One region of the Protaetiibacter sp. SSC-01 genome, then DNA from elsewhere that is predicted to be linked to it. Evidence: predicted binding sites of a transcription regulator. Region 1 holds the regulator's gene; each other region holds the start of a gene.
The links. The regulator HrcA, encoded in region 1, represses chaperone genes, less so after heat shock. The targets are predictions, from matches to a motif close to TTNGCACTCGNNNNNNNCGAGTGCNAA.
Positions count from the first base shown of each region.

Region 2: a site for HrcA is predicted at 1,462-1,488, ahead of H4J02_RS02315 (Hsp20/alpha crystallin family protein). Genes of this name have one in related genera too.
Region 3: a site for HrcA is predicted at 1,533-1,559, ahead of groL (chaperonin GroEL). Genes of this name have one in related genera too.
Region 4: a site for HrcA is predicted at 2,751-2,777, ahead of groES (co-chaperone GroES). Genes of this name have one in related genera too.

Region 1 is NZ_CP059987.1:1,915,297-1,922,732, reverse strand. It holds gene H4J02_RS09140 (DUF1990 family protein) at 1-126, shown strand, start outside; gene H4J02_RS09135 (DUF1990 family protein) at 160-882, shown strand; gene hemW (radical SAM family heme chaperone HemW) at 942-2,165, shown strand; gene H4J02_RS09125 (DUF4870 domain-containing protein) at 2,162-2,548, opposite strand; gene H4J02_RS09120 (DUF4870 domain-containing protein) at 2,607-2,993, opposite strand; gene hrcA (heat-inducible transcriptional repressor HrcA) at 3,178-4,218, shown strand; gene dnaJ (molecular chaperone DnaJ) at 4,215-5,312, shown strand; gene H4J02_RS09105 (16S rRNA (uracil(1498)-N(3))-methyltransferase) at 5,320-6,045, shown strand; gene H4J02_RS09100 (histidine triad nucleotide-binding protein) at 6,108-6,455, shown strand; gene H4J02_RS09095 (PhoH family protein) at 6,529-7,436, shown strand, end outside.
Region 2 is NZ_CP059987.1:490,983-498,418, reverse strand. It holds gene H4J02_RS02320 (ferredoxin--NADP reductase) at 1-1,311, shown strand, start outside; gene H4J02_RS02315 (Hsp20/alpha crystallin family protein) at 1,545-1,982, shown strand; gene H4J02_RS02310 (YdeI family protein) at 2,094-2,666, shown strand; gene H4J02_RS02305 (malate dehydrogenase) at 2,726-3,706, opposite strand; gene H4J02_RS02300 (NADP-dependent isocitrate dehydrogenase) at 3,798-4,961, opposite strand; gene H4J02_RS02295 (GNAT family N-acetyltransferase) at 5,122-5,574, shown strand; gene H4J02_RS02290 (MGMT family protein) at 5,588-5,917, shown strand; gene H4J02_RS02285 (hypothetical protein) at 5,979-6,455, shown strand; gene H4J02_RS02280 (hypothetical protein) at 6,534-7,436, opposite strand, start outside.
Region 3 is NZ_CP059987.1:569,835-577,270, reverse strand. It holds gene groL (chaperonin GroEL) at 1-1,493, opposite strand, end outside; gene H4J02_RS02730 (DUF3048 domain-containing protein) at 1,658-2,704, opposite strand; gene H4J02_RS02725 (cold-shock protein) at 2,815-3,015, opposite strand; gene H4J02_RS02720 (LytR C-terminal domain-containing protein) at 3,226-3,801, opposite strand; gene H4J02_RS02715 (DUF3263 domain-containing protein) at 3,802-4,107, opposite strand; gene H4J02_RS02710 (DUF2332 family protein) at 4,175-5,215, opposite strand; gene msrB (peptide-methionine (R)-S-oxide reductase MsrB) at 5,311-5,730, shown strand; gene H4J02_RS02700 (nitroreductase family protein) at 5,730-6,284, shown strand; gene H4J02_RS02695 (alpha/beta hydrolase) at 6,312-6,938, opposite strand; gene H4J02_RS02690 (cupin domain-containing protein) at 7,087-7,436, opposite strand, start outside.
Region 4 is NZ_CP059987.1:420,760-428,195, forward strand. It holds gene tsaD (tRNA (adenosine(37)-N6)-threonylcarbamoyltransferase complex transferase subunit TsaD) at 1-262, shown strand, start outside; gene H4J02_RS02010 (DUF4190 domain-containing protein) at 332-838, shown strand; gene H4J02_RS02015 (DUF4190 domain-containing protein) at 922-1,455, shown strand; gene H4J02_RS02020 (class I SAM-dependent methyltransferase) at 1,449-2,627, opposite strand; gene groES (co-chaperone GroES) at 2,852-3,148, shown strand; gene rarD (EamA family transporter RarD) at 3,276-4,211, shown strand; gene H4J02_RS02035 (ABC transporter substrate-binding protein) at 4,232-5,494, shown strand; gene H4J02_RS02040 (ABC transporter substrate-binding protein) at 5,654-7,003, shown strand; gene H4J02_RS02045 (ABC transporter ATP-binding protein) at 7,271-7,436, opposite strand, start outside.

The DNA of each region.
Region 1 (7,436 bases):
GGCTACGGGCTGGGTCCCGCGCCCGGGCCCTTCGACCGCCCGCCCGAGGAGCCCGTCGAACTCGACGCGGATGAGCTCCCGTGGGAGCTGCGCGGCGGTGAAAGCGACTCTTCCTCGAATCGTTAGCGCTTCCATCCGGAAATCTGGGAGAATCGACGCGTGTCACCCGCGTCCGCGCCCCCCGGCGACGCCCCGCGACGGTCGACGGCCCCCGCCGCCTCCGCGCACGGCGAGCTCGCCCGGCTCTGGCGCGTACCCGTGACCTACGGCGCCGTCGGCGCCACCCAGGCGCCCGACCTCATGCGCTACCCGCCGCGCGGCTACCGCCCCTTCGAGCGCACCGTGCGCGTCGGGCACGGACCCGAGCGCTGGGAGTACGCGTGGATGCGCGTCATGAGCTGGGGTATCCAGCGCGGCGCCGGCTTCCACGTGACGCCCGTCGAGGCGCCCGCCGAGGCGACCCAGGCCGCGTACGTGCCCGTGGCGTTCGACGACGACGGCAACCCCGTCACGCCGGCGACCGTCGGCGCCGGGGGAGAGGCGCTCTACACGCCCGAGGGCGACGCGATCGTGCGCGCGGGCGACACCGGCATGCTGCGCGCCTCGTTCTGGCCCAAGGCCTTCCCCGTGCGCGTCGTCTTCGTGGTCGACCAGCCCACGCGCCGTGGCGCCGCCTTCGGAACCCTGCCCGGGCATCCGCTCGCGGGCGAGGAGCTCTTCATCGTCGAGCGGCGCGACGATGACTCGGTGTGGCTCACGGTGCGCATCTTCTCGCGCCCCGCCAACCTCTTCTGGACGGCCGTGCTGCCCGCCCTGCGCCTCGTGCAGTCGATGCTCGTGCGCCGCTACCTCCGCGAGCTCACGGGCCCGCTTCCCGCCTGAGCGCGCGGCTCGTCCGCCCCGCGCGAGCGGTCCCCCGTCACCCGGGAGAGAATGGACGGATGCCGAGCGCCCTCCCGATCGCGGACCCCGCCCCCGCCGACGGCGCGCTCCCCGCATCCGTGGCCGAGGGATCTGCCGAGCGCGACCTCGGCGTCTACCTGCACGTGCCGTTCTGCCGCGTGCGATGCGGCTACTGCGACTTCAACACCTACACGGCGTCCGAGATCCGCGGCGTGCGGCAGAGCGACTACGCGGGGCAGGCGGCGGCCGAGGTCGGCTTCGCCCGGCGCGTGCTCGCGGATGCCGGGGTCGTCGAGCGCGAGGTGTCGACCGTCTTCTTCGGCGGCGGCACGCCGACCCTGCTCCCGACGAGCGATCTCATCCTCATGCTCGACGCCGTGCGCGACGCGTGGGGCCTCGCGCCGGGCGCCGAGGTCACGACCGAGGCGAACCCCGACTCGGTCACCGAGGCGGGGCTCGTCGAGCTCGCCGAGGCGGGCTTCACGCGCGTGAGCTTCGGCATGCAGTCGGCCGTGCCGCATGTGCTGCGCACGCTCGAGCGCACCCACGACCCCGCCCGCATCCCGCTCGTCGTCGAGTGGGCGCGCGCCGCGGGCCTGCAGGTGAGCCTCGACCTCATCTACGGCACGCCCGGCGAGAGCCTCGACGACTGGCGCCGCTCGCTCGAGCTCGCCCTCGCGCAGCGGCCCGACCACCTCTCGGCCTACGCGCTCATCGTCGAGGCGGGCACGAAGCTCGCGCGGCAGATCTCGCGCGGCGAGGTGGCGCAGCCCGACGAGGAGCTGCAGGCCGACCAGTACGAGCTCGCCGACGAGCTGCTCGCGGCCGCCGGCTACGACTGGTACGAGGTGAGCAACTGGGCGACGGATGCCGCACATCGCTCGCGCCACAACCTCGCCTACTGGACGGGCCAGGACTGGTGGGGCGTCGGCCCCGGCGCGCACAGCCACGTGGGCGGCGTGCGCTGGTGGAACGTCAAGCACCCCGCCGCGTATGCGGAGCGTCTCGCCGCGGGCGTCTCGCCGGCGGCCGGCCGCGAGACCCTCGACGACGAGACACGCCACGTCGAGGACGTGCTGCTGCGCAGCCGCATCGTCGACGGGCTCCCGACGGACGTGCTCGACGCATCCGGCCGCTCCGCCGTCGCGGGGCTCATCGCCGACGGGCTCGTCGACGGCCAGAAAGCGATAGCCGGCCGCATCGTGCTGACACGACGCGGCCGGCTGCTGGCGGACGCTGTGGTGCGCCGCCTTCTGGACTAGCGGACGAACTTGATGCTGAGCGGGTACGTGTAGAACTCGCCCTTGTTGGCGGCCAGGGCCGCCATGATCCCGAACACGATCGCGAGCACCCATGCCGCGAGCAGGATCAGGAACCCGATGATGAAGAACGACGTGATGTACCCCACCACGTACACGATCAGCAGCGTCAGCTGGAAGTTGAGCGCCGTCGCGGTGTGCGCGCGCACGAAGGCGCCGCGGTCCTTGAGCACGAGGTACGCGATGAGCGGCGCGAGCCACGAGAAGAGGATGCCTCCCACGTGGGTGAGCGTCGACCACAGGCGCTGGTCGGCGGGGGTCATCTCCTGACCGGGCACGGGGCCGGGGGTCTGGGGAGGCGGAGGAGGCGGGGGAGTGGCAGTCATGACGCCATTAAAGCAAGAGCGCCGGGCCCGAGGGTCCCGGCGCTCCGCGTGATCCGTCTTACTTGATGAGACGGATGGCGAACGGGTAGCGGTAGCTGCCGCCCGCGTTCACCTTGGTGAAGCCGATGATCGAGAGGATGATCGCCGCCACCCAGATCGCGAACTGGATCAGGTAGAAGAGGAATCCGATGAACACGATCGCGAGAACCGTGCCGAGGATGATGCAGGCGATGTAGCCGATCGTGACGGTGATCTGGAAGTTGAGGGCTTCCTTGGCCTCGACGTTCGTCTTCGGGCCACGGTCCTTGAAGATCAGCCAGATGATGAGGGCCGGAAGGAATCCGAGGATGCCGCCGAGGTGGGCGAAGGACGCCCACTGCTTGTCCTCCGCCTCCGTCAGGGGGGCGGCGGGCGTCGGCTGGGCCGGCTGCGCGGGGTCGGTCATGGTGGTGGTGCCTTTCTTTCGTCAAAAGCAGACTCGGGGGGAGCAGTCACTCACGCTAGCGCCCGGTGTCTCGCGCGTGCAACGGGCTCGCCGCGCGGTCGCGAGGTAGAGTTGCTGGCAGTCACATACCCGGAGTGCCAGACCCGCTGGCGGTGACCTCCGGGGGATCGCGGAGGGGGATGCCATGGTCTCGGACCGGAGTCTCGCCGTGCTGCGCGTCATCGTGCAGGACTACGTCGCCACGAGCGAGCCCGTGGGCTCGAAATCGATCGTCGAGCGCCACTCCTTCGGGGTGTCGAGCGCCACGATCCGCAACGACATGGCGCAGCTCGAGGAGGACGGCCTCATCACGGCGCCGCACACCTCCTCGGGTCGTGTGCCGACCGACAAGGGCTACCGCGTCTTCGTCGATCAGCTGAGCGAGCTGCGTCCGCTGTCGGGCGCGCAGCGCAACGCGATCGAGACGTTCCTCGGCGAGAGCGCCGACCTCGACGAGGTGCTCGGTCGCACCGTGCGCCTGCTGTCGCAGCTCACCAACCAGGTGGCTCTCGCGCAGTACCCCTCGTTCGGCACGGCGCGCGTGCGCCACGTGGAGTTCGTCGCCCTGGGCTCGCACCGCGTCATGGCGGTGCTCATCACCGACACGGGCCGCGTCGATCAGCGCATCGTCGAGACCACGGCGGGCGCCGACGCCGAGCAGCTCGCGCGCCTGCGAGAGCGCATCAACGCCGAGCTCGGGGGCGTGGCGCTCGCCGACGCCTCCGCGCAGCTCGCCGCCGCGATCGACCACATCGAGCCGGGGGATCGGGATGCGGCGGCGCCGCTGCTCACGAGCCTCGCCGAGCAGGTGGCCGCGAACCGCCACGACCGTCTCGTGATGGCGGGCGCCGCGAACCTCGCGCGCACGGAGCGCGATTTCAGCGGCTCGATCTTCCCCGTGCTCGAGGCGATCGAGGAGCAGGTCACGATCCTCAAGCTCTTCGGCGAGATGCACCTCGAGTCGGACGAGGTCACCGCGCGCATCGGCCGCGAGAACGCCGAGTACGGCCTCTCGGAGACGAGCGTGCTCGCATCCGGCTACTCGGCTCCGGGTGGTTCCGTCGCTCGTCTCGGCGTGCTGGGACCCACCCGCATGGACTATTCGGGCAACATGGTCGCGGTGCGCGCCGTGGCCCGCTACCTCTCGCGCCTGCTGGGCGACGACATCGGACAAGGGGAACGTTGAGCGATCACTACGAGGTGCTCGGGGTCGAGCGCAGCGCGTCACCCGAGGAGATCAAGAAGGCCTACCGGCGCCTTGCGCGCGAGCTGCACCCCGACGTGAACCCGTCGGAGGAGGCTGCCGAGCGCTTCAAGCTCGTGACGCACGCGTACGACGTGCTGAGCGATCCGGAGCAGCGCGAGCGCTACGACATGGGCGGCGCGACGGGCTTCGGCGGTCAGGGCTTCGGCTTCGGCGACATCTTCGACAGCTTCTTCGGTGCCGCCGCGGGCCGCTCGGCGGGTCCGCGCTCGCGCACGGAGCGGGGCCAGGACGCGCTCCTGCGCATCGAGATCGACCTCGACGAGGTCATCTTCGGCACGACCCACGAGCTCGAGATCGACACGGCCGTGCTCTGCAAGGCGTGCGAGGGCTCGTGCTGCGCGCCCGGCACCTCGATCGCGACGTGCGACATCTGCGGCGGCACGGGGCAGATCCAGCGCTCGGTGCGCTCGCTCCTCGGCAACGTCATGACCTCGAGCCCCTGCGGCACGTGCCGCGGCTACGGCACGATCATCCCGAACCCGTGCCCGACGTGCGCGGGCCAGGGGCGCGTGCGTGCGAAGCGCAAGGTCGCGGTCGACGTGCCCGCGGGCGTCGACACGGGCATGCGCCTGCACCTCCCCGCGGAGGGCGAGGCGGGCCCCGCCGGCGGCCCCAACGGCGACCTCTACCTCGAGGTCAAGGTGCGCCACCACGACATCTTCAGCCGCAACGGCGACGACCTCCTCGCGACGCTCGAGGTGCAGATGACGGATGCGATCCTCGGCGCGCGAGTGAGCCTCGACTCGCTCGACGGCCCCGTCTCGATCGAGATCAAGCCGGGCACCCAGTCGGGTGACGTCGTCACGATCAAGGACCGCGGCGTCACGCGCCTGCGCGGCGGCGGCCGCGGCGACCTCCGGGTGGGCGTGCACGTGCAGACGCCCGTGCGCCTCAACTCGAGCGAGACCGATCTCATCAAGCAGTTCGCGTCGAAGCGCCCGCCCGCGAAGCCGCAGTTCTCGAAGTTCCAGCAGGGCCTCTTCGCGAAGCTGCGCGACCGCTTCCTCGGCTAGGCCGCGCATGGCGAGCCTCTACCTGACCGACGACCTCGCGGATGCGCGCGTCGGCGCACGCGTGGAGGTGACGGGCGACGAGGCGCGGCACGCGCTGCAGGTGGCGCGCATCCGTCCGGGCGAGCGGATCGCGGTGGGCGACGGGCGCGGAACTCTCGTGCGCGGGGCGGTCGCCGCCGCGGAGCCGGGCGTGCTCGCGGTCGACGTCGACGAGGTCTCCTACGAACCCGCGCCCGTCCCCGCGCTGTGGCTCGCGCAGGCGCTCGCGAAGGGCGACCGTGACGAGCTCGCCGTGCAGGCCGCGACCGAGCTCGGCGTCGCGGGCGTCATCCCATGGGCGGCCGAGCGCTCGGTGACCCGCTGGGAGGGCGCGAAGGTCGCCCGCAACGGGGAGCGCTGGCGCACGATCGTGCGCGAGGCGAGCAAGCAGGCCATCCGCGCGCACGTGCCGGAGGTCGCGCCGCTCGCGACGACGGCCCAGCTCGCGTCGCTCCCGGGGCTCGTGATCGTGCTCGAGCCGAGCGCCGAGGTGCCCCTCACGGGCGTCGCGCTCGACGGTGTCGACCGTGTCACGCTCGTCGTCGGCCCCGAGGGCGGCATCGCCCCGCGTGAGCTCGACAGGCTCGCGGATGCCGGGGCCGTGCTCGCGCGCCTCGGCCACGAGGTGCTGCGCACCTCGACCGCCGGCCCCGCCGCCCTCGCGGTCATCGCGGCCGGCCTCGGCCGCTGGTAGTCGCGCCCAGCCAGCGCACTCCCGACCGGGCGACGCGCCCGCGGCATCCGTAGACTGGAGGCATGCCGGACGCCCCTTCGATCTTCGAGCGGATCATCGCGCGCGAGATCCCCGCCGACATCGTCTACGAGGACGATCACGTCATCGCGTTCCGCGACATCGCCCCGCAGGCGCCCGTGCACCTGCTCGTCGTGCCGAAGACGGCCGAGTACGCGGATGTCGCCTCGCTCGCCGCGGCCGACCCCGAGCTGCTCGCCCACGTCGTCGCGACCGCGAAGCGCCTGGCCGGCGAGCACTCCGACGGCGACTACCGGCTCGTGTTCAACTCCGGTGCGAACGCCGGTCAGACGGTCTTCCACGTGCACGCGCACGTGCTCGCGGGAGGACTGGCGGAAGGCACCCTTGGCTGACGGATATCCCGAAGAGGGCACGCCCGCGCGTGCCGAGCAGGGCCACGCCGAGTTCGAGGTCGACGGCGTCGCGATGGTGCGGCTCCTCGGGCCGCAGGACCGCCTGCTGACGACCCTCGAGCACCAGTACCCCGCCGTGACGGTGCTCGTGCGCGGCAACCGCGTGAGCCTCGACGGCCCCGCCGCCGACGTGGAGGCCGCGACGCGCCTCGTGAGCGAGCTCGTCGAGCTCGTGCGCAAGGGCGTCGACCTCGGCCCCGCGGAGGTCGCGACGTCGCGCCGCATCCTCGACGGCGGGGGAGCCCCCGCGGAGGTGCTGAGCCAGGCGATCCTCACGGCGCGCGGCAAGGCCATCCGTCCGAAGACCCTCGGCCAGAAGTCGTACGTCGACGCGATCGACGAGAACACGATCACCTTCGGCATCGGCCCCGCCGGAACCGGCAAGACCTACCTCGCGATGGCGAAGGCCGTGCAGGCTCTCCAGCGTAAGGAGGTCGACCGCATCATCCTGAGCCGCCCGGCCATCGAGGCGGGGGAGCGGCTCGGCTTCCTGCCCGGCACGCTCACCGACAAGATCGACCCGTACCTGCGGCCGCTCTACGACGCTCTCAACGAGATGATGGACCCCGAGCTCGTGCCGAAGCTCCTCGCGGCCGGCACGGTCGAGGTCGCGCCCCTCGCCTACATGCGCGGGCGCACGCTCAACAACTCGTTCGTCGTGCTCGACGAGGCGCAGAACACGACGCCCGAGCAGATGAAGATGTTCCTCACGCGCCTCGGCTTCGGCACGAAGATGGTCGTCACGGGCGACATCACGCAGATCGACCTGCCGACGGGCGCCTCGGGCCTGCAGCTCGTGACGCGCGTGCTCGACGGCATCGACGACATCCACTTCACACGGCTCACGAGCGACGACGTCGTGCGCCACAGCCTCGTCGGCCGCATCGTCGACGCCTACACGAAGTACGACGCCGAGAAGCA
Region 2 (7,436 bases), 1.4 Mb from region 1:
GCCTTCCGCAGCCGACCGCTCGTCGAGTCGGGGGTCATCACGGCGCTCCTGCTGCTCTTCGTGCTCGAGCCGACGCTCGATCCCGCGGGGCTCCTTTTTCTCGCGCTCGCCGCCGCGATCGCCGCGCTCTCGAAGTACGTCATCGCGTGGCGCGGGCGGCACCTCGTGAACCCCGCGGCGTTCGCGGCCGTCGTCGTCGGCGTGACGGGGCTCGCGTTCTCGTCGTGGTGGGTCGCGACTCCCCCGCTGCTTCCCGTCGTCGCGCTCGGGGCGCTCCTCATCCTGTGGCGCACGCGCCGGCTCGGCATGGGGCTCGTCTACATCGCCGTCGCGGGCGGCGTGCTCCTCGTGCGCTTCCTGCTGTTCGGCAGCGACGTGCCGACGGCGCTCGCGTTCACCTTCCTCTCCTCCCCCGTCGTCTTCGCCGCGGGGTTCATGCTCAGCGAGCCGCTCACGATGCCGCCGCGCGCGTGGCAGCGCATCCTGTACGCCGTCGTCACGGGTCTGCTCACGAGCGTGCCGTTCACGATCGGGCCGTTCCGCAACACGACCGAGCTCGCGCTCGTCATCGGCGGTGTGCTCGCGTTCCTGCTCGGTCAGCGGCGCGGCGTGACGCTCGAGCTCGCGTCCAAGCGGCAGCTCACGCCGACCGCGTGGGAGTTCCGCTTCCGCCCCACGGCGCACGTGCGGTTCGCCCCCGGCCAGTACCTCGAGCTCACGATCCCGCACCACCGGCCCGACCTCGGCGGCATCCGTCGCGTGTTCTCGGTCGCGTCGGCGCCGGGCGACCCCGAGGTCGCGGTCGGGGTGCGCGTGCGGGAGCAGGCGTCGAGCTTCAAGCGCGCGCTCGTCGCGCTCGAGCCGGGGGCCCGCATCCGCGCGACGGGAGTGTGGGGCGACTTCACGCTGCCGCGCCACGCGGATGCGAAGCTCGCCTTCGTCGCGGCGGGCATCGGCGTGACGCCCTTCGTGTCGCACCTCGGCGCCCTCGCCGCGGCCGGGCGCGCGGGCGACGCCGAGCTGCTCTACGCGGTGCGGTCGGCATCCGACCTCGCCTACCGCGACGAGCTCGCCGCCACCGGATGCCGCGTCGCCGTGCTGTCGCCCGACGACCCCGGCGAGCTGCCCGCCGGCTGGACGTGGCTCGGCGCGGGCGCGCTCGACGCCGACACCGTGCTGCGGGCGATCCCGGATGCGGCCGAGCGCCACGTGTACCTCTCGGGTGCGCCCGCGGACGTGGCGCGGCTGCGTCGCGCCCTCCGCGCCGCGGGTGCGCGCCGCATCCGCACCGACGTGTTCCTCGGCTACTGAGTCGCTCTCCCGCTGGTTGAGTGCCGCGCGCCGCGCCTCAGGCGCGACGCACGGCGTATCGAAACCGGACGGACGTCTGACGTCGGTGGGGTTTCGATACGCGCCGCTTCTCGGCGCTACTCAACCAGCGGGAGGGCACCCCGCACCCTCTTGGCACTCTCCCCCCGAGAGTGCTAAAACAGATACAGAGAAGTTGAGTCACCACGACTCACATCCGTATCCAGGAGGTACCGATGACCATGTTCTTCGACCCGTTCCGCGAGCTCGACCGCGTCGCCGGCCAGCTCCTCGACAACCGCCAGGGTCCGCGGTTCATGCCGATGGACCTCTACCGCGACGGCGACCACTACGTGCTCAACGCCGACCTCCCGGGCATCGACCCGGGCAGCGTCGACATCGACGTGGACGGCCAGGTGCTCACGATCCGCGCCGAGCGCACCGCGCGCAGCGCTGAGGGCGTCACGTGGATCGCACGCGAGCGCTCGAGCGGCACGTTCCTGCGCCAGCTCAACCTCGGCCAGGGCGTCGACACCGCGGGCATCTCGGCGAGCTACGAGAACGGCGTGCTGAGCATCGTGATCCCCGTGAGCGAGGCCGCGAAGCCCCGCAAGATCGCGGTGCAGGCCGCCGGCTCGCCCGCGCAGGTGGAGGCCGCGGCCGTCGAATCCTGACGCCATAGTTCCCGTTCCGCGTGTTCGCACCCGTTCCTTCGGGAACAATCACGCGGAACGGGAACAATCGGGCCCCGGACGCACGTCGTCCGGGGCCCGTATCGTGTCGGCATGTCGTCGTTCGCCGAGAAGCCGATCCTGCCGTTCACCGACTGGCGCGAGTGGGAGGCGTTCCTCGAGAACGACCCGCCCGCCGACGGCGTGCGCGTGAAGATCGTGAAGGCGAAGTCGACGCTTCCCGGTATCACGCGGCAGGAGGCTCTCGACGTCGCCCTCTGCTTCGGCTGGATCGACGGACAGGCGGGCGCGTTCGACGAGAACTTCAGCCTGCAGGCCTACACGCCGCGTCGCCCGCGCAGCCCGTGGTCGCAGATCAACCGCGAGCACGTCGAGCGCCTGATCGCGGAGGGGCGGATGCGGCCCACCGGTCAGGCGGAGATCGACCGCGCGAAGGCAGACGGTCGCTGGGATGCCGCCTACCGCCAGAAGGACGCGCCCGTGCCACCCGAGCTGCAGGTGCTGCTCGATGCGAGCCCCACGGCATCCGCGAACTTCGCCGCCCTCAACGCGCAGAACCGCTGGGCGTTCATCTTCCGCATCCAGCAGGCCGTGAAGCCCGAGACGCGCGAGCGTCGCGCCCGCCAGTTCCTCGAGATGCTCGAGCGCGGCGAGAAGCTCTACTGATTGTTCCCGTTCCGCGTGTTCGCACCCGTTCCTTCGGGAACAAACACGCGGAACGGGAACTAAGAGGGGAGGAGGCCGAGGGCGCGCACGGCGTCGCGCTCGGCCGCGAGCTCCGCGGCGGAGGCCGCGAGCGCCTCGCGCACCGCATCCGACTGCTCGAGGTCGTCGACGACGCGCCACTCGCCGCCGTCGCTCGTGGCGGGCACCGAGCTCACGAGCCCCGCGGGCACACCGTACTCGCCACGGCTCGGCAGGGCGACCGAGACCCAGTCGCCGTCGGCCGTGCCGAGCACCCAATCGCGCACGTGGTCGATGGCGGCGGATGCGGCGCTCGCCGCCGACGAGGATCCGCGCGCCGCGATGATCGCGGCCCCGCGCCCCGCGACGGTCGGCGCGAACTCGTCGGCGACCCAGGCCGGGTCGAAGCCGACGGGCTCGCCGTCGAGCAGCACGTGCGTGGGATCGGGCACCTGCGTCGAGGAGTGGTTGCCCCAGATGGTCATGCGCGTGAGGCGCCCCACCCCGACGCCGAGCTTCGCGGCGAGCTGCGCGAGCCCGCGGTTGTGGTCGAGGCGCGTCATGGCGGTGAAACGCTCCCCGGGCACGTCGGGCGCGTGCGCGGCGGCGATGAGGGCGTTCGTGTTGGCGGGGTTGCCCACGGCGAGCACCCGGATGTCGTCGGCGGCGTGGTCGTTGATCGCACGTCCCTGCGGGCCGAAGATGCCCGCATTGGCGGCGAGCAGGTCGCCGCGCTCCATGCCCGCCGCACGAGGGCGGGCACCCACGAGCAGCGCGATGTCAGCGCCGTCGAAGGCGGCATCCGCGTCGTCGAAGACGTCGACCGACTCGAGCAGCGGGAACGCGGCATCCGAGAGTTCCATCGCCGTGCCCTCGGCCGCGGCGAGCGCCTGCGGGATCTCGAGCAGGCGCAGGCGCACGGGGCGGTCGCCGAGCATGTCACCCGCCGCGATGCGGAACAGCAGGGCGTAGCCGATCTGCCCGGCGGCGCCCGTGACGGTGACGGCCGTGGGTGCGGTCATGCCCCCACGCTACGCGCGAGGGGGCACGACCGACCGGGTCTTCCGTCCCGTCAGGGGCGACGCCGCAGCAGCCGGTGGCCGACGGGCTGCGTCAGCCCAGGCGCGCCTTGAGGTTCTCGTCGAGCGTCGCGAGGAACTCCTCGGTCGTCTGCCAGTCCTGGTCGGGGCCCACGAGGAGCGCGAGATCCTTCGTCATCTTGCCCGACTCGACGGTCTTGATGACGACGTCTTCGAGGGTCTCGGCGAAGTCGATGAGCGCCTGGTTGCCGTCGAGCTTGCCGCGGTGCATGAGGCCACGGGTCCACGCGAAGATCGAGGCGATCGGGTTGGTGGAGGTGGGCTTGCCCGCCTGGTGCTGACGGTAGTGGCGCGTGACGGTGCCGTGCGCCGCCTCGGCCTCGACGATCTTCCCGTCGGGCGTCGCGAGCACGGAGGTCATGAGGCCGAGCGAGCCGAAGCCCTGGGCCACGGTGTCGGACTGCACGTCGCCGTCGTAGTTCTTGCAGGCCCAGACGTAGCCGCCCTCCCACTTCATGGCCGAGGCGACCATGTCGTCGATGAGGCGGTGCTCGTAGGTGAGGCCCGCGGCGTCGAACTGCTCCTTGAACTCGGTGTCGAAGATCTCCTGGAAGATGTCCTTGAAGCGGCCGTCGTACGCCTTGAGGATCGTGTTCTTCGTCGAGAGGTACACGGGGTAGTTGCGGGCGAGACCGTAGTTGAGCGAGGCGCGCGCGAAGTCGCGGATCGACTCGTCGAGGTTGTACTGCACCTGCGCGATGCCGTTGCCGGGCGCCTGGAACACCTCGAACTTGAGCGGCTCGCTGCCGTCTTCCGGGGTGAACTCGACGGTCAGCGTGCCCTTGCCCTGGAACGTGAAGTCGGTGGCGCGGTACTGGTCGCCGAAGGCGTGGCGGCCGATGATGATCGGCTTGTTCCAGCCGGGCACGAGGCGCGGGATGTTGGAGATGATGATCGGCTCGCGGAAGATGACGCCGCCGAGGATGTTGCGGATGGTGCCGTTGGGCGACTTCCACATCTTCTTGAGGCCGAACTCCTCGACGCGCGCCTCGTCGGGCGTGATCGTGGCGCACTTGACACCCACACCGTGCTTCTGGATGGCGTGGGCCGCGTCGATCGTGACCTGGTCGTCGGTCGCGTCGCGGTTCTCGATGCCGAGGTCGTAGTACTCGAGCGTGACGTCGAGGTAGGGGTGGATGAGGCGGTCCTTGATGAACTGCCAGATGATGCGCGTCATCTCGTCGCCGTCGAGCTCGACGACCGTTCCCTCGACCTTGATCTTCTCGACCACGTGTTGTCCTTTCGCGTGCAAACCGCCGTCAAGCCTACCTCTCTTCTCAGATATCTCGACATCGAGATATCTGCCGCTCGACGCCCGGGCGGGTTAGCCTGTCTGAATGGCCGACCTGAGACTGGAAGAGCTGACGGCGCAGACCATCGTCGCGGCCCGCAACCTCGCCCTCAAGCCGGGGCAGGAGGCGTTCATCGCGCCGGAGACCTACGTGCACGTCGAGCAGGACCTCGACCCCGCAGGCTCGTGGCCCCGCGTCGTCATGGACGGCGATCAGCTCGTCGGCTACGTCATGGGCACCTTCGACCCCGACGCCCCCGAGGACTTCCTCAAGGCCGCGCTGTGGCGCATCCACGTCGAGGCGGATGCGCAGGGTTCGGGCGTCGGCCGCTTCGCCGTGCAGGCGCTCGCCGACGAGGCGCGTCGCCGCGGCTTCGACCGCATCACGGTCGTGTGGGCTCCCGGCGAGGCCGGGCCCGAGGCGTTCTTCAAGGCCGTGGGCTTCGAGGTCGTGGGCGAGACGCCCTACGGCGAGAAGCTCGGCGCGCTCACCCTCTGACCGCGGGCAGCGGATGCGGCTCCCGCCCGAGGACTTCGTGGGCGCGGTCCTCGACGTGGTCGCCCGGATCCCCGAGGGGCGGGCGATGGCGTACGGTGACGTGGCCGCCGCGATCGGCTCGCGGGCCGCACGCGGCGTCGGCCAGGTGATGGCGTACTACGGCGCCGACGCGCCGTGGTGGCGCGTCATCCGAGCGAGCGGCCACCCGCCCCTCGACCACGAGCGCGAGGCGCTGCAGCACTACCGCGCCGAGGGCACGCCCCTCCTCTGGTCGCGAGATCGCGCCGTGTACCGCGTCGATCTCGCGGCCGCCCGCTGGTGGCCCGACGTGGAACCGGGCTGACCGCGGCATCCCCCGAACTGGCGCGTTCGCACGAGCCGCGCGGCAGGTAGCCTCACTTGCCATGACCCGAACCGACGACCTCATGGCGATGATGCAGAGGCACATGCGCGGCACGGCCTTCGTCTTCTCGCGCACCGCCAAGGGCTTCACGATCGACCTCGACCTCGCGAACCCGCAGTGGTGGCCGATCATCGCGCAGACGAACCTCGCCGAGACCTCGAGCTTCCAGATCGTGACCGACGAGATCGACTCGAAGTTCACGATCGTCGAGATCCCGCGTCGCATCGAGTGGGGTGGCGACGACGCTCCGCACTTCGTTCAGAACGCGCCCGGCGGACCGAAGCAGAGCATGCGCGACGAGGTCGACCTGCGCGTGAGCGCCGAGCCCATCCGTCGTCTCGTGCGGCGTGAGGCCGGCGGTCTCGGCTTCCGCGAGACGCTCGACCGCAAGAAGCTCTACACGATGCTGGGCGTCGCGGCGGGTGGCGTGGCGGCCGTCGTGATCGTGCTCGTCATCATCGTCAACGCCCTGGGCTGAGCGCGCGCGACGCGCACGTCGATGCGGGCCCGCGCACCCGTGAGGATGCGCGAGCCCGCAGGCTCGGAGCCGGGTCCGCTACCGCTCGCGGCGGGCTGTCGACACCGAGCCGGCCGCGACTCCGCCCACCACGAGAAGGCCGAGCGCGACGAGCAGGGTGAGCCACACGGTGTCGCCACCGGTGGACGCGAGCACGGGGGCCGCGGTCGCGCCGCCGCCGGTCGCGCCGCCGCCCGGAGCCGGGTCGGCCGCGGGGACGACCGTGTAGGCGATCTCGACGGTCGTGCTCTGTCCGGCGACATCCGTCGCCGTGATCGTCACGAGCTGCTCTCCGAGCGTGCCGGTGGGCAGCACGTCGCCGACCGAGCTCTCGCACGTCTCGACGCCCGACACGTCGTCTTCGCACTCGAAGACGAACGACACGACCGAGCCCTGCTCGACCTCGTCGAGCTCGGCGGGCGAGACGACCCGCACGGCGGGAGCGTCGACATCGACCCGCACGGTGAACTCGGCGATCGTCTCGTTTCCGAGCGCGTCGACCGCTCGGACGCGGAGGGTCGTCACGCCGTCGGGGAAGTCCGTGCCGGCGACGACGAGCTCGTCGACCCCGCTACGGGACCCCTCGGTGTACAGCGAGCCGTCCGCCGTGAGGATCTCCCACTCGATGATCTCGATCGCGGACGCGTCGGTCGCCGTGACGGTGACGGAGGGGCCGGAGAAGTACCAGCCCGAGGCCTCGGCCGCCGGGGCCGAGAAGTCGATCGCGGGACCGGCGGCATCCGCCTCGGCGACCGTGTAGCTGCGCACGACGCGCGTCACGTTGCCCGCGGCGTCGACGGCGCGCACGACCACCTCGAAGGTGCCGAGCTCGTCGGTGTCGAGAGCCTCGCCGTCGGCGACGGGCGCCTCGCACGCCTCGATGCCGCTCGCGGCATCCGTGCAGCTGTAGTCGAGCACGAGCTCGGCGCCGGGCTCGACGGT
Region 3 (7,436 bases), 1.3 Mb from region 1:
GTCACCTTCACCGGGTCGCTGATGCCGGCCGACAGCATGTCGACGTACTCGCCCGTGGCGGCGTTGAGGCCCTGGCCCACGGGGAGGTTGCGCACCTTGTCGACGACGACGCCCGGCTCGAGACCGGCGTTGAGGGCGATCTGCTTGAGCGGCGCGTCGATCGCGACCTTGACGATGTTCGCACCGGTCGCCTCGTCGCCCGAGACCTCGAGCTTCTCGAACGCGGTCTTGCCCGCCTGGATGAGCGCGACGCCACCACCGGCGACGATGCCCTCCTCGCCGGCCGCCTTCGCGTTGCGGATGGCGTCCTCGATGCGGTGCTTGCGCTCCTTGAGCTCGACCTCGGTGGCCGCACCCGCCTTGATGACGGCGACGCCGCCCGCGAGCTTGGCGAGGCGCTCCTGGAGCTTCTCGCGGTCGTAGTCGGAGTCGGTGTTGTCGATCTCCTGGCGGAGCTGCTTGACGCGGCCCGCGATGGCGTCGGCCGAGCCGGCGCCCTCGACGATCGTGGTCTCGTCCTTGGTGACGATGACCTTGCGCGCCTGGCCGAGCAGGTCGAGGGTGGCGTTCTCGAGCTTGAGGCCGACCTCCTCGGAGATGACCTGGCCGCCCGTGAGGATCGCGATGTCCTGCAGCTGGGCCTTGCGGCGGTCGCCGAAGCCGGGGGCCTTGACGGCGACCGACTTGAAGATGCCGCGGATCTTGTTCACGACGAGCGTCGCGAGAGCCTCGCCGTCGACGTCCTCGGCGATGATGAGCAGCTGCTTGCCCGCCTGGATGACCTTGTCGACGATGGGGAGCAGATCCTTGATGTTCGAGATCTTGCTGTTGACGATGAGGATGTACGGGTCCTCGAAGACCGCCTCCTGGCGCTCCGGGTCCGTCACGAAGTACGCCGACAGGTAGCCCTTGTCGAAGCGCATGCCCTCGGTGAGCTCGAGCGTCGTGCCGAAGGTGTTCGACTCCTCGACGGTGACGACGCCCTCCTTGCCGACCTTGTCGATCGCCTCGGCGATGAGCTGGCCGATCTCGGGGTCGGCGGCGGAGATGGACGCGGTGGCCGCGTACTCCTCCTTCGTCTCGACCTCCTTGGCGTTGGCGCGCAGCTCGGTCTCGACGGCCGCGACGGCCTTCTCGATTCCGCGCTTGAGGCTGATGGGGTCGGCGCCGGCCGCGACGTTGCGCAGGCCCTCGCGCACGAGCGCCTGGGCGAGCACGACGGAGGTCGTGGTGCCGTCGCCCGCGACGTCGTCGGTCTTCTTGGCGACCTCCTTGACGAGCTCCGCGCCGATCTTCTCGTACGGGTCGTCGAGCTCGATCTCCTTGGCGATGGACACGCCGTCGTTCGTGATCGTGGGGGCGCCCCACTTCTTCTCGAGCACGACGTTGCGGCCGCGGGGCCCGAGGGTGACCTTGACGGCGTCGGCCAGGGTGTTGAGGCCGCGCTCGAGGCCGCGACGGGCCTCCTCGTCGAAAGCGATGATCTTAGCCATGGGTTAGTGTCGTCCCTCCCGGACGTGATCCACAGTGATTTGGCACTCAATGATCGCGAGTGCCAGAGATCAGTCTGGCACTCGGTCGGGGTGAGTGCAAGCCGACCACCGCGTGCACGACGCGCGCAGACGGCATCCGCGGGGCGACGCTGAGAGGCCGCGGCTCAGCCGACGGGCACCGGGTCGGCGGCGCCGCTCTGCGGCACGAGCTCGACCCAGCTGTTGCCGGGGGCGAGCCGGATGACGGCCCCCGTGTCGTCGACGAGACGGATGGGCGCGAGGCGGTCGCCCTTCGACCACGTCGCGTGCACGACCTTGCCGTCCGACAGCACGAGAGCCTCGCCGCCGCCGATGAGTTCGGTCTTCGGCACGCCGAGCCCGAACGACACGGGCACGCGCACGACGACGACGTTGACCGCCGACAGCTGCGCCCCGTTGGAGTCGAGGTCGACGGCACCGTTCTGGAAGCGCAGCCAGCGCGACGAGGCCGCATCCCACCTCCACGACGGATGCGAGGGCGCCCCGAAGGTGAGGTCGATGCCCGCGACGGGCTGGCCCTCGCGTGCGGCGGTCGAGCCCGCGGCATCCGCGGCGAACGAGAAGTGCTGCTGCGGCGCCGCGAGGTCGAGGTGCATGCCGATGAGCTCCTGCGCCTTCACGATGACGTTGTGCGGCGCGGCCTTCGACTTCGTGCGGAACATGACCGCATCCGTGTCGCGCATGCCGTGGATGGCGTTGTAGACGTTCGTGTCGCGCATCATCGCGACGAAGCGCTGCTGACCGCCCGAGTACGCGACGATGCCGCCGAGCGGCGAGATGATGTCGGGATCCATGGGGCGGATCGAGCGGATGGGGCCGATCTCGGCGGGCACGTTCGAGTGCCACACGGCGACGTAGCGCGTGAGGCCGCCCTCGACGAGCTCCTCGAACACGATGTCGGTCGCCTCGAGGCCCACCTGCGGGCGCGCCGCCGTGTGGTCGTCGATCTTCGCGGCGAGCGACGGATGCGCGAGGCTCGCCGGGTCGTCGACCGGCATCCCCGTGAGCGGTGCGTAGACGACGGGCGCGGGCGTCTCGTAGGTGGAGACATAGGTGCTCGTCGGTGTCGGACTCACTGCCGGCATGGGTGCGGCGGCCGCCGTGCAGCCCGCGAGCAGTGCGCTCACCGCGAGTGCGAGAGCGCCGATCAGACGACGCCCCCGGGATTCCATGAGCGACATGCTAGGGCGACCGAGGCGGTCGGCCGCCGCTTGCCGTCGGCGCGTCCGGCGCGTCCGACGCGACCCGCGCGTCCGACACAGCCGGGGTCGTCGGCGCTCGCTCAGACGGGGCGGACGGTCTCGGCCTGCGGTCCCTTGGCGCCCGTGCCGACCTCGAAGGTCACGGCTTGACCCTCCTCGAGCACCTTGTAGCCCGGCATGTCGATGGCCGAGTAGTGCACGAAGACGTCCTGTCCGCCGTCCGACGTGATGAAGCCGAAGCCCTTCTCCGCGTTGAACCACTTCACGGTTCCGTTGGCCATCGTGTTGCTCCCCTGCTGTGTTCGTGTCGCGTGCCGCGGCCTACGTGTGGCCGAGCACGGGGTGATGCTAGCGACGCGGCGGGGCGCGAAATCGCGCAGGAGGCCCGAAATCGCGCCCCGTTCGCAAGATTCAACGCAGATTAAACATCGGCGTAACACCGGCGGCCGTGGAGGGCGCGAGGAGGCCGTTCAGCCCGCCATCGGAGCGGTTTAGCCGGCAGGCGCCGGCGGGACGTAGTCCTCGCCGAGCACGACCGTGATCGCCGCGATCGGGAACGCGTCCGACAGCTGCACGTCACTCGCGCCGACGAGCTGCGCGATGCCGCGCGCGATGCCCTCGTCGTCGGGGTTCGAGAAGTAGACGATCGTCGTCGGCTCCTCGGTGTTCGACGCGGATGCGCGGCTCGGGTTCGGCCAGCCGGCTGCGGCGATCTGGTCGCCTGCGGTGTTCGAGAGGCCCTGCGTCGGCGTGCCGTTGAGCACGGCGAGCGTGAGCTGACCGAGGTACTCGGGGTCCACGGCGAGCGGGTCGGTGATCGGCTCGGCGGTCTCGACGACGGTCGGCGTGGGCGTCGGCGTCGGGGTCTCCTGCGCGAACGGCAGCTTGAAGGTCGGGTCGAACGTCGAGAGCAGGAACAGGCCCGCGACGGTCAGCACGGCGGTCGCGAGCACGGCCCAGCCGAAGCCGATCCAGCCGCGGCCGCGACGGCCGGGGGCGCGGTGCGCGCCGACGCGGTCGACGCCGCCGGGGATGTCGTCGAAGCGGTCGCGGGGGAAGCTGGCCATCTAGTCGGTCGGGTCCTGGGTGTCGATGCGGAAGGTTCGGGAGGCGCGGGCTGCCGCCCGGGCATCCCGCACACGCTGCAATCGGCGCACCAGGAGTGGGTCGTGGCGCAGCGCTGCCGGCGAATCGAGTATGGCCGACAGAAGCTGATAGTAACGTGCGGGTGCCACGTCGAACTCGGCACGGATGGCCGAGGCCTTCGCCCCCGTCCGCCCCGCCCAGGCGTCCTCGAACTCGAGCACGCGCCGCGAGAACGGGTCGAGCGGTTCGGCCGGAGTGAGGCGCGCGGCGCCCGAGCTGGCGGACATGCGGCACCTCCCTGATCTCGTGCGGGCTGACGTCGGAGACCGGCGTCATCCGGTCGACGCCGCCAGCCTAGGAGCGGTGAGCCTCCGTGCCCGGGCGACCCGCGGGAGGACGCACAGCCTCGAGCACGTCGCCGTGCGGGGAGCCGGATGCGAGGGGCACCCCGTCGAGGGCGAGCACGAAGCCAGCGGCGGCATCCGCTCGCCCCTCCGCCGCGAGCGCGGCCCAGCGCTCGGTGACCTCGGGCAGGGCTCCGCGGGCCTCGAACGTGACGGCCCGACCGCCCGCCCCGGCGATCGCCGCGAGCAGGCGTTCGCGGTCGGCGGGCGGCAGGTAGACGGCGGTGCCGAGCGTCGCGACGACGAGGGTCGCGCTGGCGGTCGCGGCGGCGGGCAGGGCGGCGAGCGCGTCCGCGACCGCGGCGGGCAGGGCGGCGAGCGCGTCGCCCGCGACGACCTCGACGGGGTGCGCGCGCGCCGCCGCGAGTGCGGCGCGCAGGCGTTCCCGCCGCTCGGGCCGGTCGGGCGGCAGCGAGGCCTCGAGCCAGCGCGCGTCGTCGGCGTCGCGCGCGTCGAGCGGTGCGAGGTCCACGCCCCGCCGCCAGCGGATGTCGGGGAGCGCGTCGGGGACGAGCACGGCGTCGAGTCGGGCCTCGAGCACAGGGCTGCCGTCGCCGAGTGCAACCCCTGCCTCGCCGTCCGGCGTGCGGAAGCGGTAGCCGTACCGGTCGGGCAGCAGGCAGAGCCCCGCCGACGCGCCGAGCTCGACGAGGGCGATCGGTCCTGGGATGTGGGCGAGCGCCACGAGGAGCGGCACGCAGCGCCCGGGCTCGTTCGTCTGCACGCGGCGGCGCGGCAGCTCGCGTGCGAGGTCCTCCGCGCGGGCGAGCACGGCATCCGCCCACACGGCGTAGGGCGCGTCGGGCACGCCGAGGTACGCCGCGACCGCGAACAGCAGCGACGGCTGCCGCGCGGGTCGCGGGAGGGCGTCGAGCAGGGCGAGCACGCGGTCGTCATGGGCGACGCCGAAGCACCACTCCACCTGCCGCGGCGACGTGGCCGCGAGCTCGCGCGCGGCCCGCAGGTACCAGTCGCGCGTGCCCTCCGTCATCTCCACATCATCCGGGAACTCCGAGACGTCCCGCGACGTTGTATCGAGCGGGTGCCCGGAGCGGGTACCTAGGATGTGCGAGGAAAGGGGACGCGATGGGCTACAACGTCAGCAAGTCCGAGGAGCAGTGGCGCGAGGAGCTCGGCGAGGACCGCTACCGGGTGCTGCGCCAGGCGGGCACCGAGCGGGCATGGACGGGTGAGCTGCTCGACGAGCACCGCGCGGGCCTCTACACGTGTGCCGCGTGCGGCGCCGAGCTGTTCAAGAGCGGCACGAAGTTCGACTCCGGCTGCGGCTGGCCGAGCTTCTACGACTCGGTGAACCCGGATGCCGTGGAGCTGCTCGAGGACACCTCGCTCGGCATGGTGCGCACCGAGGTGCGCTGCGCGAACTGCGGCGGCCACCTGGGCCACGTGTTCGACGACGGCTTCGGCACCCCCACGGGGCTGCGCTACTGCATGAACTCCCTCTCGCTCGGCTTCCAGGCCGAGGGCGAGGCCGCAGCGGGCCACTGATGGCCAAGAAGGGTTCCGCCGCCGACGCGATGCTGCGGCGGCGGTCCCACTCCTCCGTGGGCGACGAGGCTCCGAGCGACAAGGAGCTGCTGCGCGCGATCGAGGTCGCCGGCACGGTCGCCGACCACGCGGCGCTACGCCCGTGGCGGGTCATCGCGATCCGCGGCGAGGCGCGCGAGCGCGTGGGCCGCGCGATCGCCGAGGACTCCGGGGCGACCGGATCGGATGCCGAGAAGCTCGCCCGCAAGCCGTTGCGCGCGCCGCTCCTGCTCGCCGTCGTCGTCTCGCCGAAGCCGAGCGCGAAGGTGCCCGACTGGGAGCAGGAGGCCGTCGCATCCGGTGTCGCCCACGCGTTGAGCCTGCTGCTCGACGAGGCGGGCTGGGGCGTCATGTGGCGCACGGGCCACTACACGCGCTCGGGCGCCGTTCACCGTGCGCACGAGCTCGCCCCCGACGAGCGTCTGCTCGGCTGGCTCTACGTCGGGTCGAAGCCCGAGAAGAAGAGCGGCAAGCGCAAGCCGGTCACGGCGAAGAAGCATCTGTCGAGCCTCTGAGCCCTCGGATGCGGCTCCCGCATCCGCTCACGACCTCCCGGCGGCGAGCAGGATGAGGTCGGCGACCTCGCGCGGGTGCGTCACCATCGCGAGGTGGCCGCTCTCGAGCTCGATCGTGTGCGCGCCCATCCGATCGGCGAGGAACCGCTCGAGCTCGGGCGACGTCGTGCGGTCGTTCCGCGAGATCGAGTAGAACGTGGGCTTGTCGTGCCACGCCGCGTGGGTCGTGTGCGAGCTGAACAGCTCGTCGGAGATCGGCCCCTGCACGGCGTAGAGCGCACGCGCTCGTCGCTCGTCGACGCCGTTCGCGAAGTCGTTCAGGAACGCGTCCTCGGAGAGCTGCGCGAAGCCGTCGGCGTGCTCGAGGCCCGCGCTCGCGGGCGGTGCGGGGAACCCGCCGGCGAGCGCGCCGTAGTCCTCCCCCGCGTCGGGTGCGCGCGCCGCGATGTAGACGAGCGCGGAGACCTTGTCGTCGCCGCCCGTCTCGGAGATGACGGTGCCCGCCCAGGAGTGCCCGGCGAGCACGACGGGACCGGTCGCACGCGCGAGGGCGCGGCGGGTCGCGGCGGCGTCGTCGACGAGGGTCGTGAGCGGGTTCTGCACGGCGATGACCTCGAGGCCCGCGTCGAGCAGCAGGGGGATGACTCGCTCCACGACGAACCGTCGGCGTAGGCGCCGTGTACGAGCACGACGCTCTCGGCATGGGGAGTGGTGCTCATGGTGGTGCCCCCTTCTGCGGGCGCACCGGGGGATGTGCGCCGGGATGCTGGCCCCCAGCCTGCACCCCGCCGCGAGCCGGACGCTACCCCTGGTCGCAGTTCGCGAGGTCCGTCTCGGCGAGCGGCTTGCCCTCCTCCGTGATGTAGGTGACGAGCAGCACGACCGGCTCGTCGCCCTCGTTGACGCCCTCGTGGATGTAGTCGGCGCCCTCGATGATCGAGTCACCCGCCTCGTACACGTGCACGCCCGTCGGGTAGACGGGGGCGCGGTGGGTGAAGGTGCCCTGCTCGACGACGGCGATGAGCTGGCCGTAGTGGCAGTGCTCCCCCGTGCCGGCACCGGGTTGGATCGTGATGCGGCGGAAGGTGACCGCGGCGGGCCCGTCGACCTCCACGTCGACGGCGGCGGTCTGCTCGCCGGCGCCGAGCTCGT
Region 4 (7,436 bases), 1.5 Mb from region 1:
GCTCGCCGCGTGCCGCGACCTCGGTGTTCCGCGCCTCCTGCTCGGCGGCGGCGTCGTCGCCAACCGGCGGCTGCGGGATGCGGCGGTCGAGCGGTGCGCGGAGGCGGGCGTCGCGCTCCGCATCCCCCCGCTCTCGCTGTGCACCGACAACGGCGCCATGATCGCCTCGCTCGCCGCCCAGCTCATCGCGGCGGGCCACGCGCCGTCGAGCCTCGACGTCGGCGCCGACTCGACGCTCCCCGTCACGCAGATCCAGGCCTGACGCCCGGATGGGTCGCTTGCCGGGCCCCCGCGCGGCTGCCAGCATGGCGGGGACCCCCGAGGGAGCCCCATGTCCGACACCACCACCCCGTCCGCGTCCGACCCCGTCGCGCCGCCCGTGCCGCCGCCGTCGCCCGCGGATGCACCGCCCGTGAACCCGTACGTGTCGGCGCCCGCCGCGCCGCAGGCCGCGCCCAACCCGTTCGTCTCGCCCGGTGCGCCCGCCGAGGCCTATGCCCCGGGCGCCTACCAGCCCGTGCCGACGAGCCCGCCGCCCACGGCGCTCGCGCCCTACTCGACGAGCGGCGTCGCCTACGCTTACGCGCCCCGCACGAACCCCGTCGCCATCACCTCGCTCGTGCTGTCGCTCGCGGGCATCCTCACCTGGATCACGGCGATCGGCGGCGTCATCGCGGGCCACATCGCGCTCAGCCAGATCAAGCGCACGGGCGAGGGGGGACGCGGGATGGCGATCGCGGGGCTCGTCGTCGGCTACGTGCTCTCGGGCTTCCTCCTGCTCTACGTGCTGCTCATGGTCTTCGTGTTCATCGGACTGTCGAGCGTGCGCTCCTACTGAATCCCGGGCGCCGGCGCAACGCGTTGACAGCCCTGTGGCCCGCTGCGAGCATGGGGCAGTCCCTCAGTCGAAGGAGTCCGGACATGACCGATCCCACCGCCCCCGGCACCCCCGAGGAGCCCACTCCGGGCGCCGACGCCGCGCCCTCCGCCCCCGGCACGCCCGCGACCCCGGCTGCTGAGCCCGTCGCGCCCGCCGAGCCCGTCGCTCCCGCGGCCCCCGCCGCCGAGCCGACCGCGCCCGCCGCCCCCGCGGCCGAGCCGACCTCGAACCCCTACGCGGCCCCCGCGGCGAGCCCCTACGCGGCCCCCGGTGCCGCGCCCGGCGGTGCCCCCGTCAAGCAGACGCTGAGCCTCGTGTCGTTCATCCTCGGCATCCTCGGCGTGCTGCTCGCCTTCGCGTGGGGCTTCGGCTTCATCCCGGGCCTCGCCGCCGTGATCCTCGGCTTCCAGGGCAAGAAGAAGGAGCCGGATGCCCCGAAGTGGATGGCCACGACGGGCATCATCACCGGTTTCGTCGCGATCGCGATCGGCCTCATCTTCGCGATCCTGACGATCATCGGCATCGTGCTGTACTTCGCCGCGCTCTCGCAGATCGGCGACTACTACAGCTACTGAGTGCGCTCGACGAGGATCGCCGTGCGCTTGCCGGCGATCCTCGTCAGCACGAGCGTGGCGCTCTCGTCGCCGCGCAGTGCGAGGCGCGTGCGGAACGACGCGGGGTCGACATCGACCCCGCGTTTCTTGATCTCGAGGGTGCCGATGCCGCGAGCCCGCAGCGCCTGCTTGAGCTTGCGCTCGTCGAACGGCAGCTCCTCCCGCACGCGGAAGGTCTGGCCGAACGCCGTCTCGGGCGCGGCATCCGTCGTGATCCACGCGATCGTCGGGTCGAGCATGCGTCCGCCGAGCGAGCGTGCGAGGTCGCCGATGAGGCGGGCCCGGATGACGGCGCCGTCGGGTTCGACGAGGTGCGTCCCGAGCTCCCCGGCCTCGGCATCCGGAGCGGGCGCCGGCGCCGTGAGCTCGTGGGCGCCGTTCGCGCCGAGCAGGAGCGCGGAGCGGCCCACACCCTCGCGCGCGAGCGCGCCCGACCACACGACGAGCTCGACGACCTCGCGGTCGACCGACACCCACTGCGCCTCGACGCCCTCGGGGATGAGCTCGTGGTCGAGCCCCGGGCCGAGCTTGACGCCCGTCGGCTTCGTCGCGGCGCGCGCGAACACCGCGTCGAGCGGGGGAGACCAGTCGGCGGGGTCGGAGTGGCGGCGGCCGCCGCCCCGGCGCGCGGGGTCGAACCACAGCGCGTCGACGTCGGCGGGCTCGTCGGCGAGCGCGTCACCCTGCACGACGCGGGCCCCGGGGAACGGCGCGAGGTTGTAGGCCGCGATCGCCGCCGTCGCCTCATCGCGCTCGACCGCGATGACCCGCAGGCCGAGGCTCGCGAAGGCGAGCGAGTCGGCGCCGATGCCGCACCCGAGGTCGGCGACGGATGCGACGCCCGCGCGCGCGTAACGCCCCGCGTGCTGCGCAGCGACCTGCAGGCGGGTCGCCTGCTCGAGTCCGTCGGGCGTGAACAGCATGCGGTCGGCGAACTCGTGGAACCGGGCTCGCGCGCGCGTGCGCAGGCGCGCCTGGGTGAGCACGGCGGCGACGAGCTCGGGGGAGTGCCCGGCCGCGCGCAGCCTCGAGACGGTGCGCACGACATCCGCGTCGGCCGCGATCGGGCCGACCTCGTCGAGCAGCCGCAGCCCCTCGGGCGTCAACAGCGCGCGCAGCTCCTCGGGCGTCACTCCTTCACCGTACCGGGGTGCACAAACGCTGCAGCCCTTGCCGTCGCGCGCCAGGTATCTCTGCAGCGCCAGGGCAACCGCTGCTGCGTTTGGCCCACATGCCATGGGCTGAGCACCCGTCGGTTGGCAGTCGGATTGAATGAGTGCTAATCCGGGCCTATAGTTGTCCTGGCACTCTCGAAGTGAGTGTGCCAAACCCCTGAGTCTTCAGAAAGAGGTCACACGTGTCGGTCTCCATCAAGCCGCTCGAGGATCGCATCGTCATCAAGCAGGTCGAAGCCGAGCAGGTCACCGCGTCGGGTCTGGTCATCCCGGACACCGCCAAGGAGAAGCCGCAGGAGGGCGAGGTCGTCGCCGTGGGCCCCGGCCGCATCGACGACAACGGCAACCGCGTGCCCCTCGACGTCGCCGTGGGCGACCGGGTCCTGTACTCGAAGTACGGCGGCACCGAGGTCAAGTTCGGCGGCGACGAGTTCCTCGTGCTGTCGGCCCGCGACGTGCTGGCGGTCGTCGTCCGCTGAGTCCATCTGCGCTGCGATGATCCGCAGCGCATCCAGGATCGTCGACATCCTGCCGGAAGGCCCCGAGGCTCTGCCATCGGGGCCTTTCCCGTCATCCGGGGCCCTCGCACGCGACTAGCCTCGAGTGGTGAGCACGCCCGATCCGTCCCCGCGCGCTCAGGGCCAGGGAGCGGGTCTCGCGTTCGCGATCACCGCCTACGGCCTCTGGGGCTTCCTGCCCGGTTTCTTCCTCCTGCTCGACCCCGCGAGCCCGTGGGAGATCGTCGCCTTCCGCGTGCTCATGTCGCTCGGCTTCTGCGCCGTGCTGCTGACCGTGACGCGCGGATGGCGCGCCTTCGTCGGCCTCGCGCGCCAGTGGCGCGTGCTCGGCACGATGGCGCTCGCGGGCCTGTTCATCTACATCAACTGGCAGGTCTTCGTGCTCGCCACCCTGAGCGGCCACGTCGTCGAGGGCTCGCTCGGGTACTTCATCAACCCCATCGTCACGGTCGCGCTCGGCGTCATCGTGCTGCGCGAGCGCCTGCGCCCCCTCCAGTGGGCGGCCGTCGGCATCTCGCTCATCGCGATCCTCGTCATCTCGATCGGCTACGGCGCCTTCCCGTGGATCGCGCTCATCCTCGCGCTCTCGTTCGGCTTCTACGGCTTCATCAAGAAGCGCGTCGGCGCGCAGGTCGACGCCATCTCGGGACTCACGCTCGAGACCGCGTGGCTCACCCCCGTCGCGATCGTGCAGCTCATCATCACGGGCGCGACCGTCGGCCTGAGCTTCGGCGACGCCGGACCGGTGCACATCGTGCTCATGATCGCGACGGGCGTCATCACCGCGACGCCGCTGCTGCTCTTCGCCGCCGCCGCCCGTCGACTGCCGCTCGTCGCCCTCGGCCTCACCCAGTTCCTCGCCCCCGTGCTGCAGTTCCTCACGGGCGTCTTCCTGCTCGGCGAGCCCATGCCGGCCGGACGCTGGGCGGGCTTCGGGCTCGTCTGGATCGCGCTCGTGATCCTCGTCGTCGACATGGTGCGGGCGGCCCGCGAGGGACGCCGCGCCTCCCTTCCCGCGGCCTGAGCGCACGGTAGGGTCGCGGCGTGCGCACCCTGTCGACCCGCAGCCGATCCGTCGCGCTCGCCGCGGCATCCGCGTTCACCCTGGCCCTCGCGGGCTGCACGGCAGCAGCCCCCATGCCCACGCCCACCCCGACGCCCGTCGCGACGATCGCCCCGAGCGGCGACGGCGTGCTGCGCATCGGCACCCTCTTCCCCACGACGGGCGCGACGGCCTTCATCGGCGCGGCCCAGGTCGCGGGCGTCAACGCGGCCGTGCGCGAGATCAACGCGGCGGGCGGCGTGCTCGGCGCCCCTGTCGAGGTCGTCAACCGCGACTCGGGCGACGCGACCACCGAGACGCTCGAGGCGTCGTTCGCCGCCCTCGTGGAGCGCGGCGTCGACGTCGTCATCGGGCCGAGCTCGTCGGTGCTCGCCGAGCGTCTCCTGCCCGCGGCGATCGAGGCGGGCATCCCGCTCATCTCGCCCGCCGCCACCTATCCCGGCGTCGGGCCGGATGCGCGCGGCTACTTCGCGCGCACCATCCCCGCCTATGCGCACCAGGGCGTCGCGCTCGGCACCCTGCTGCCGGAGAAGGGCGCGAAGACGGTCGCGCTCGTCGTCGGCGCGGACGACGTCTCGTCGTCGATCACCGAGCCCCTCGAGACCACGCTCGCCGACAACGGCGCCGAGCTCGCCGTCGCGGCCGTCGTGCGCAACGCTTCCGGGGTCTCCCCCGCCGTGTCGGAGGTCACCAAGGCGAAGCCCGACGTCGTCGTGCTCGCGACGCCCGACAACGGCGACGTCACGAAGGCGCTCATCACGGCCCTCACGCAGGCCGGCTACCGCGGCGCGAAGCTGTGGCTCACGAGCCAGAACCTCGCCGACTACTCGCAGGCCCTGCCCGCGGGCACGCTCGACGGCGTCAACGGCATCCTCGAGGGGCTGCGCCCGGATGACGCGCTCGCCGCCAAGCTCAAGGTCGAGGACCCGGGGCTCGGCTCCTTCCGCTACGGCGCCGAGGCCTACGACGCGACGGTCATCGCGGCGCTCGCGGCGATCGTCGCGGGCGACGACGGAGGCCCCTCGATCGCGAGCCGGCTCATCGGCGCGACGCGCGACGGCATCCGCTGCACGAGCTTCGGCGAATGCGCCGACGTGCTGACGACCGAGCCCGATATCGCGTACGAGGGGGTTGTCGGGCCGCTGCGTCTCGACGACGCGGGGGACCCCACCTCGGGCGTCTACACGACCTTCGTCTACGGGGCCGGCAACACCTACAGCGCAAACGGTTCCGTCACCGGCTGAGCCGCGAACCGGCCGCGCGGGGCCTGCTGTTTGTAACGATTCGGTGGCGTTACAGAGTGTTAACACATCGCAACACTCGGGATACACGTGGGCCGTTAGGTTTGAGCAACCGGGGGCGGCTCCATGCCGTCCCATGGACTTACCCAAGCAAGGAGCACAATGAGCGTCTTCACACGTTCACGGCGTGCGAAGGTCATCGGCGGTATCGCCATGGCCGGCGCGAGCGCCCTCGTCCTGGTCGGATGTTCGACCGGAACCCCGAGTGACGGAGAGACGGGCGGCAGCGCCTTCGAGTTCCCGGTCGACTGCGACGCGGCAGCGCCCGCCTCGTACACGCCGGAGTACTCGTCGACGTCGACCGGTCCGGCCAGCGGCCTCACCTACAAGATCGGCACGGCTCTCCCCGTGACCGGCAACCTCGCCTTCCTCGGACCGCCCGAGATCGCGGGCACCGAGTACGCCGCATCCGTCGTCAACGAGGCCAACAAGGGCATCACGATCGACCTCATCCAGGGCGACTCGGGTGACACCGACAACAAGGCCTACGAGACCGAGATCCCGCGCATCCTCGGTGAGGGTGCGACCGCCGTCCTCGGTGCCGCCTCGTCCGGCACCTCGCTGCAGTTCATCGACCAGGTGATCGCGGCCGGCGCCATCCAGTTCTCGCCCGCCAACACCTCCGCCGCCTTCACGGGCTACGAGGACAACGGGCTCTACTGGCGCACCGCCCCCTCGGATGTCCTCCAGGGTGAGGTGCTCGGCAACCTGATCGCGGGCGACGGCGCCGAGACCCTCGGCATGCTGATCCTCAACGACTCGTACGGCACCGGTCTCGCGTGCTTCGCCAAGGCCGCGTTCGAGAACGCGGGCGGCGAGGTCGTCTCGGCCGCCCTCTACAACACCGGTGACACGAACTTCTCGTCGCAGGTGGAGGACGTGCTGGCGGCCGACCCCGACGCGATCGCGCTGATCACGTTCGAAGAGGTCAAGACCATCATCCCCGAGCTCCTCGGAGCCGAGTTCCCGGCCGACAAGCTGTACTTCGTCGACGGCAACCTCGCCAACTTCGGTGACGAGTTCGAGGAGGGTTCGCTGGAGGGCGCCAAGGGCACCTACCCGGCGGTCGACCCGGCCACGATCGAGGAGTTCCGCAACAACCTCCAGGCCTTCTGGACGGGTGCGGGCCAGCCGGAGCTGAAGGACTTCACCTACGCTCCGGAGTCGTTCGACGCGGTCATCCTGCTCGCCCTCGCGGCGCTCGAGGCCGGCTCGACGGCCGGCCCGGATGTCGCTGCGCACCTCCAGCAGGTGTCGGGCGGTTCCGGTGACGGCACGAAGTGCACCACCTACGCGGAGTGCGCGGACATCATCCTCGGAGGCGGCGTCGCCGACTACGACGGTGTGTCCGGCCCGATCACGTTCAACGAGGTCGGCGACCCGACCGAGGCGTCGATCGGCATCTTCCAGTACGGAGCAGACAACAACTACTCCTTCCTGAGCGTGGGCTGATCCACTCTCGATAGCGAGCGGCCCCGGTCTTCGGACCGGGGCCGTTTCGCGTGCCCCTGGGCCCTGTGCGGGCGCGGGGGCCCTGTGCGCGCGACGGCCCTGTGCGCGCGCCGAGCACGGCCGGCCGCATCCGCTCTCCCGCAGAGCGCGGTTCGCGGCTCTCCGGGAACCACGGATGGTGCGGCGGGAGAAACGACGACGCGGCGGGAGTCGTTTCTCCCGCCGCGTGGTCGTGGCTCCAGCCGCGCCCTGAAGCGCGGGACGCGCTCAGGTGCCGAGCGTGCCGAGGTAGAGGCCGATGACCTTGGGGTCGTTGAGCAGCTCGCGGCCCGTGCCCGTGTAGGCGTCGCGGCCCTGGTCGAGCACGTAGCCGCGGTCGCAGATCTGCAGGCAGCGGCGGGCGTTCTGCTCGACCATGATCGTCGTGACGCCC